One region of the Nonomuraea sp. AD125B genome, then DNA from elsewhere that is predicted to be linked to it. Evidence: riboswitches for the same ligand, from Rfam matches in the RefSeq annotation. Region 1 holds a riboswitch; the other holds the start of a gene.
What was found. Region 1 has a riboswitch for thiamine pyrophosphate ahead of ACBR40_RS24740 (FAD-dependent oxidoreductase). Riboswitches for the same ligand answer to the same signal wherever they lie in the genome.
Positions count from the first base shown of each region.

Region 1 (3,528 bases):
GTCATGGGGGAGGACGCCTCGGCGTAGCGGCGGCGCGGGATGCGCCCCGCCTGCCGCGCCAGCCGCCCGGCCGTCACCGCCGCCTTCATGGCCGCCGCCATCAGGTCGGGGCGCTGGGCCCGGGTGACCGCCGTCGCCAGCAGCACCGCGTCGCAGCCGAGCTCCATCGCCAGCGCGGCGTCGCTGGCCGTGCCGATCCCCGCGTCGAGGATCACCGGCACCGACGCGGCCTCCACGATCAGCTCGATGTTGTGCGGGTTGCGGATGCCGAGGCCCGACCCGATCGGCGCGCCCAGGGGCATCACCGCCGCGCAGCCCGCCTGCTCCAGCCGCCGGGCCAGCGCCGGGTCGTCGCCGATGTACGGGAGCACCACGAACCCGTCGGCCACCAGTCGCTCGGCGGCGTCGAAGGTCTCGATGGGGTCGGGCAGCAGCGTCCGCTCGTCGGCGATGACCTCCAGCTTGACCCAGTTCGTGCCGAGCGCCTCCCTGGCCAGCCGGGCCGTCAGCACGGCGTCGCCCGCCGTGAAGCAGCCGGCCGTGTTGGGCAGCACCTTGATGTCGCGCTCGCGCAGCACGTCGAGCACCGAGCCGCGGGCGCGCGGGTCGAGCCGCCGCATGGCGACCGTGGTCAGCTCGGTGCCGGAGGCCGCCAGCGCCTGGTCCAGCACCTCCAGCGAGGGGGCGCCGCCGGTGCCCATGATGAGCCGGGAGGAGAACTTCTCCCCGGCGATGATCAGATCATCCACCCTGCACCGCCGTCAGCACCTCCACGCGGTCGCGCTCGCGCAGCGCCGTGGTCTCCCAGGCGCCGCGCGTGACCACCTCGTCGTTCAACGCCACGGCGACCCCGGTGGTCGCCGCGGTCAGGGCCCGTACGGCCTGCGCCACGGTCGTCCCGTCGGCGACCTCGTGCGTGGCCCCGTTGATCTGCACCATCATGCGATCTCTCCAAATCTCGCCGGCGAGCACAACGCCGCCAGCCCGCCCTCCTCGCCGCCCGCCTCCCCGGCCACCAGGGCCGCCGTCAGAGGCGCGAGCAGCACGCCGCCCCGGTGGTGTCCGGTGGCGAGCACCAGCCCGTCGCCGGCCGGCCCGACGATCGGCACGTTGTCCGGCGTGCCGGGGCGCAGGCCCGCCACCACGTCGGCCAGCTCCAGCTCGGTCACGCCGGGCACCAGCTCCCTGGCGTCGCGCAGCAGCTCGTACAGGCCGCCGGCGGTCACCCGGGTGTCGAAGCCCAGCTCCTCCTGGGTCGCGCCGACCACCAGCTCGCCGTCGCCCCGGGGGACGAGGTAGACGGGGGAGCCGTGCACGGAGCCGCGTACGCACCGGGTCAGCAGCGGCTGCGGCGAGCGCAGGCGCAGGATCTGCCCCTTGACCGGCCGCACCGGCACCCCGGCCAGCGCCGCGCTCCAGGCCCCGGCCGCCAGCACCACCGTCGTGGCGGGCAACTCGGCACCCCCCTCCAGCCGCACACCCGTCACCCGCCCCTCCGGCGCGTCCCCGTGCCGCGGCCCGGCCCCCCGCCCCTCCGGCGCGTCCCCGTGCCGCGGCCCGGCCCCCCGGCCCTCCGTCGCGTCCTCGCGCCGCCCGGCGACCCGGGCCGCCGGCCCGTCCTCGCGCAGCAGCGCGGTGACGCGGGCGCGGACGAGCGGCACCTCCCGCCGTTCCAGCGCGGCCAGCAGCGCCGCCGTCACCCGGCGCGGGTCCACCCAGGCGTCGCCGGCGGCCAGCAGGCCGCCGCGCACCGACGGCGCCAGCATCGGCTCCAGGCGGCGGCACTCGCGCCCGGTCAGCCGCTCCACCGGGAGCCCCAGCTTTTCCGTGAACGCGGCCAGCTCGTCCAGCGCCGCGAGGTCGTCGGCCCCGAACGCCACGTCGAGCGTGCCCTCCGCGCGCAGGTCCACCCCGCGCGCCCCCTCGGGCAGCCCCGCGTCGGCGGCCAGCTCAGCGGCGAAGGCCGGCCAGCGGCGCAGCGACGCCAGGCCCAGCCGCAACAGCGGCTCCTCGGTGTAGGTCACCTCGCTGACCGGCGCCAGCATGCCCGCCGCCGCGTGCGAGGCCCCGCCCGCGGGATCGGGATCGACCACGGTGACCGGCCGCCCCGCCCGCGCCAGCCGCCACGCGACCGACAGCCCGACGACCCCGCCGCCGACGATGACCTCCACCATGCGCTCCCTTCGCCGGCATGATCCGGATCAGGTGTCTTGCGGTCGAAGGCCCTGTGCAGCCTTCCTCTCAGCCCGGTCACGGCCGGACTCCCGCGCGTCTTACGCCCCCAGCCTACGACCTCGCCGGCGGCGCCAGGCACGCCCCCCTTCGCCGCCGGGCCCCGTACCCGTCTATGGTCTTGGTCGTGGACCATGTCGTGGTGGTGGGAGCGGGCCTGGCCGGCGTACGCACGGTCGAGGCGCTGCGCGGGCGCGGATTCGGCGGCAGGATCACCCTCGTCGGGCGGGAACGCCACCGCCCCTACGACCGTCCGCCCCTGACCAAGAGCGTGCTGCTCGGCGAGACCGACACCACGTTCGTCGACACCGACCTCGCCGCGCTGCGCGTCGCCTTCCGTCCCGGCGTGTCCGCGACCGCGCTGCGGCCGGGCGCCGTCGAGACCACCGAAGGCGAGCTGCGCTACGACGGCCTGGTCATCGCCACCGGCGCCGACCCGGTCCGGCTGCCCGGCGACGGCCCGCAGCACGTCCTGCGCACCCTCGACGACGCGCACGAGCTGCGCGCCGCGCTCGTGCCCGGCGCCCGCGTCGTGGTCGCCGGCGCGGGCTGGGTGGGGGCCGAGGTGGCCACGGCCGCCCGCCGGGCCGGCTGCGCGGTCACCGTGGTCGAGGCCGGTCCCGCGCCGCTCGCCACCGCCGTCGGCCCGGAGATCGGCGCCCGCACCGAACGCTGGTACGACGGCATCGACCTGCGGCTCGGCGCCATGGTCCACTCCGTCGAGGAGGGCGGCGTCGAGCTGGTCGGCGGCGAGTTCCTGGACGCGCACGTGGTCGTCGCCGGCATCGGCGTGCGCCCGGCCGTCCAGTGGCTTGCCGACGCCGACCTCGACCTGCACAACGGCGTCGTCGTGGACGAGCACCTGCGCGCCTCGCTGCCCGGCACGGTCGCGGTGGGCGACTGCGCCGCCTGGTGGTCGCGCCGCTTCCAGGACCGGCTGCGGGTCGAGCACTGGGACACCGCGCTCAACGCCCCCGAGGTCGCCGCCGCGAGCCTGCTCGGCGAGGACGCCGTCTACGACCCGGTGCCGTACTTCTGGTCGGAGCAGTTCGGGCACATGGTCCAGTACGCCGGTCATCACCCCGCGGGCGAGCGCCTGCTCTACCGCGGCGGCCCCGAGGGCAAGTGGTCCGCCGTCTGGCTGAGGGGCGACGACACCCTCGCCGCGGTGTTCGCCGTCGACCGGCCGCGCGACCTCGTCCAGGGCCGCCGCATCATCGGCGCGGGCTCCCGGCTGGACGCGGAACGCCTGGTAGATCCAGACGTCCCCCTACGGGATTGTGTTGTTTGAGCAAG
Region 1 covers NZ_JBGLOU010000009.1:232,969-236,496, reverse strand. The annotation lists gene ACBR40_RS24750 (thiazole synthase) at 1-749, opposite strand, end outside; gene thiS (sulfur carrier protein ThiS) at 742-942, opposite strand; gene ACBR40_RS24740 (FAD-dependent oxidoreductase) at 939-2,174, opposite strand; TPP riboswitch at 2,162-2,278, opposite strand; gene ACBR40_RS24735 (NAD(P)/FAD-dependent oxidoreductase) at 2,360-3,523, shown strand.

Region 2 (3,528 bases), on a different contig from region 1:
GTTCTCGCTCCAGCTCTCCACGAACGTGACCGGCTGCAGGGTGACCTTGTAGCCGGCCCTGCGCAGCTTGCCGGCCACGTAGTCCCGGGAGGCCCGGTAGCCGGGGGTGCCGACGGCGCGGGTGCCGCCGTTCGCGTCGGCGATGGCCTGGAACGCCTTGAGGTGCTTGGCCACGTTCGTGCCCTTGACCTGCTGGACGAGCAGTTTGGCGAAGACGTCGTCGAGGCCGCCGGTCCGCGCCTGCGCGGGTGGCGCGGCGAGGACCGCGGCGGGGACCGTGGTGAGGAGCAGGCCGAGCGCGACGGCGATTCTACGCATACGCATGCGACGGATCTCCCTGTGCCGGGATCGGTTACGGCGCGCGCCGTCCCCCCGAGCCGCGCCGAACGCGAACGTAACCCGCCACCGGGCCGCTGAGAAGACCCACTGTCGCGGCGGATTCACGCCGTCTCAGGTCGCCTCGCGGCGGGCACGGGCACGCCGCTTCCCCTCGTGCATCGCCTGCACCCGCGCCACCGGGATCGTGTGCCCCTCTTCCACCAGGTCGGCGGGCAGGCGCTGCGGCCCGGGCATCTCCCCCGCCCACGGATCGCTCTTGTCGACCAGCGCCGCCGCCGTCCTGATGGTGAAGTCGCGCGGCGTCACCCGGTCCAGGTCCGGCCACGGCACGGGGAACGACACCGGCACGCCGGGCCGGATCCGCGGGCTGTAGGCGGCCACGACCGTCGCGCCGCCCGCCCGCGTGGAGTCGATGAAGACCTTGCCCGCGCGGTCCTCCCTGATGAACGCCGTCGTCGCGAGCCCCGGGTCCAGCCGCTCGGCGCGGGCCCCGATCGCGCGGGTGGCGGCGGCCAGGTCCTCCATCGGGACACCCGGCTCGACCGGCACGAACACGTGCACGCCCTTGGCCCCGCTGGTCTTCACCGCGCCCGCCAGCCCCGCGTCCGCCAGCGCCTGCCGCACCAGGAACGCCGCCCGCACGGCCAGCCCGAACGACTCCGCGCCCTCCGGCGGATCGAGGTCCAGCACCAGGTGGGTGAAGTGGTCGCCGGCGATCAGCGCCGGGTGGTACTCCACCGCCCGCTGGTTGCCGAACCAGATCAGCGTCCGCCGGTCGTTGCCCAGCGCGTACGTCACCTGCCGCCGCGAGGAGTCCGCCCACACCGAGACGCGCTCGATCCACGGAGGGGCGTACTTCGGCAGGTTCTTCTGCATGAAGGGCTCCTGCCCGGGGCGCACCCGGACGACCGAGAGCGCCCGGTCGCGCAGCACCGGCACCAGGCGGTCCGCGACCGCGTCGAGATAGTCGACCAGGTCGCGTTTGGTGGCCTCGGCCCCGTCGAACAACGGCTGGTCGAGATTGGTCAGCGTCACGCCCTCGCGGGTCTCCTCGCCGGTCACCCCGTCCACGATATCCGAACACCTGTTACAGTGATCGACTGACGCGGGGTGCCCGGCGATCCGGGCTGAGATCACACCCGTCGAACCTGATCTAGCTCGCACTAGCGAAGGGACGTCATGTTCTGCGATGACATGTGGCTGCGCACGGCCGACCTGATGACCGCGATCCACGGCCACCCGTTCAACGTCGCGCTCGGCGACGGCACCCTCGACGCCGACCGGTTCGCGTTCTACATCGTGCAGGACGCCCGCTACCTGGAGGCGTTCTCCAAGGCGCTCGCCACCGCCTCGGCGCGGGCCACCGACCTGGAGGAGGCGGCGTTCTTCGCGAGCAGCGCGCACACGGCGCTGGCCGCCGAGCGCCTGCTGCACGCCGGTTACGTGGCCGAGCTGGGCGCGGACGCGGCCGGGATCGCCACGTCGCCGACGTGCCTGGCGTACGCGTCCTACCTCCAGGCGACGGCGCTGGCGGCGCCGTACCCGGTGCTGGTGGCGGCCGTGCTGCCGTGCTTCTGGATCTACCAGGACGTGGGCACGGCGCTGCTGGGGCGGGCGGGCGACCTCGGCGGCCACCCGTACGGCAAGTGGATCTCCACCTACTCCGACCCGGAGTTCGCGGCGTCGGTGACCCGGGCCAGGGCCATCGCCGACCGGCTCGCCGAAGGCGCGGACGCCGGCACGCGGGCGGCGATGGAGCAGGCCTACCTGACGGCGGCGGCGTACGAGTGGATGTTCTGGGACAGCGCCTGGCGGCGCGAGGGCTGGCCCACGGACCGCTGGCTCCGCTAGGGGCCGGCGGGGCCGCGGGCGGCCATCGCCTCCTTCTCCTCGCGGGTGGCGATGAGGCCGGACGGCGCGAGCAGCTTCGACTCCTCGAACGGCTCCTCCGTGGTCGGCAGCGGCTCGCGCGCCCGGATCGCCGTGACCCACACGCGGACCGCGTCGAGGATCACGATGATGATCATGACGGCGAACAGCGCGGCCAGCACGCCGTCCACGGTGGAGTTGATGACGATCTGCCGCATCGCGTCCATCGACTTGGCGGGCGCGAGCACCTGCCCCTGGTCGATCGCGCTCTGGTAGCGGTCGCGCTGGGCGAAGAAGCCGAGCGTCGGGTCGGCGGAGAAGACCTTCTGGTAGCTCGCGGTCAGGGTGACCGCGGCGTCCCAGGCCAGCGGCACGCCCGTCACCCAGGCCCACTTGAGCCGCCCGCTCTTGATCAGCAGCGTGGTGGCGACGGTGAGCGCCACCGCCGCGAGGAGCTGGTTGGCGATGCCGAACAGCGGGAAGAGCTGGTTGATGCCGCCGAGCGGGTCGTTGACGCCCTGGTAGAGGAAGTAGCCCCAGGCCGCCACGACCACCGCGCTCGATCCCACGAGGCCCGGCCACCAGCTCACCCGCGCCATCGGCTTCCACAGGTTGCCGAGGGTGTCCTGGAGCATGAACCGGCCCACCCGGGTGCCGGCGTCCACGGTCGTGAGGATGAACAGCGCCTCGAACATGATCGCGAAGTGGTACCAGAACGCCTGGAGCGCGGCCCCGCCGAGGAAGCCGGAGAAGATCTGCGAGATGCCGACGGCCAGCGTCGGCGCCCCGCCGGTGCGCGCGATCAGCGTCTCCTCCTGCACGGCCGCCGCCGCGGCCTGGAGCTGCTCCGGCGTGATCGTGAAGCCCATGTTCGCGACGGCCTCGGAGGCCGACTGCACGGTGGCGCCGAGCACGCCGGCCGGGGCGTTCATCGCGAAGTAGAGGCCGGGCGACAGCACGCAGGCCGCCGTGATGGCCATGACCGCCACGAACGACTCCATGAGCATGGAGCCGTAGCCGATCATCCGGACCTGGGTCTCCTTCTGGATCAGCTTCGGCGTGGTGCCGGAGGAGATCAGCGCGTGGAACCCGGACAGCGCCCCGCAGGCGATGATGATGAACACGAACGGGAACAGCGAGCCCGCGAAGACCGGCCCCTTGCCGTTGAAGGCGAAGTCGGTGAAGGCGGTGGTGCGCAGCGGCGGCATGGTGACCGCGATGCCGATCGCGATCAGCACGATCGTCCCGATTTTCATGAACGTCGAGAGGTAGTCGCGCGGCGCGAGCAGCATCCACACCGGCAGCACCGCGGCGACGAAC
Region 2 covers NZ_JBGLOU010000014.1:252,346-255,873, forward strand. The annotation lists gene ACBR40_RS33790 (M28 family metallopeptidase) at 1-324, opposite strand, end outside; gene ACBR40_RS33795 (ATP-dependent DNA ligase) at 451-1,410, opposite strand; TPP riboswitch at 1,436-1,531, shown strand; gene ACBR40_RS33800 (TenA family protein) at 1,519-2,190, shown strand; gene ACBR40_RS33805 (carbon starvation CstA family protein) at 2,187-3,528, opposite strand, start outside.
Region 2: linked by a shared signal. The riboswitch ahead of ACBR40_RS33800 (TenA family protein) and the one ahead of ACBR40_RS24740 (FAD-dependent oxidoreductase) in region 1 are both predicted to bind thiamine pyrophosphate.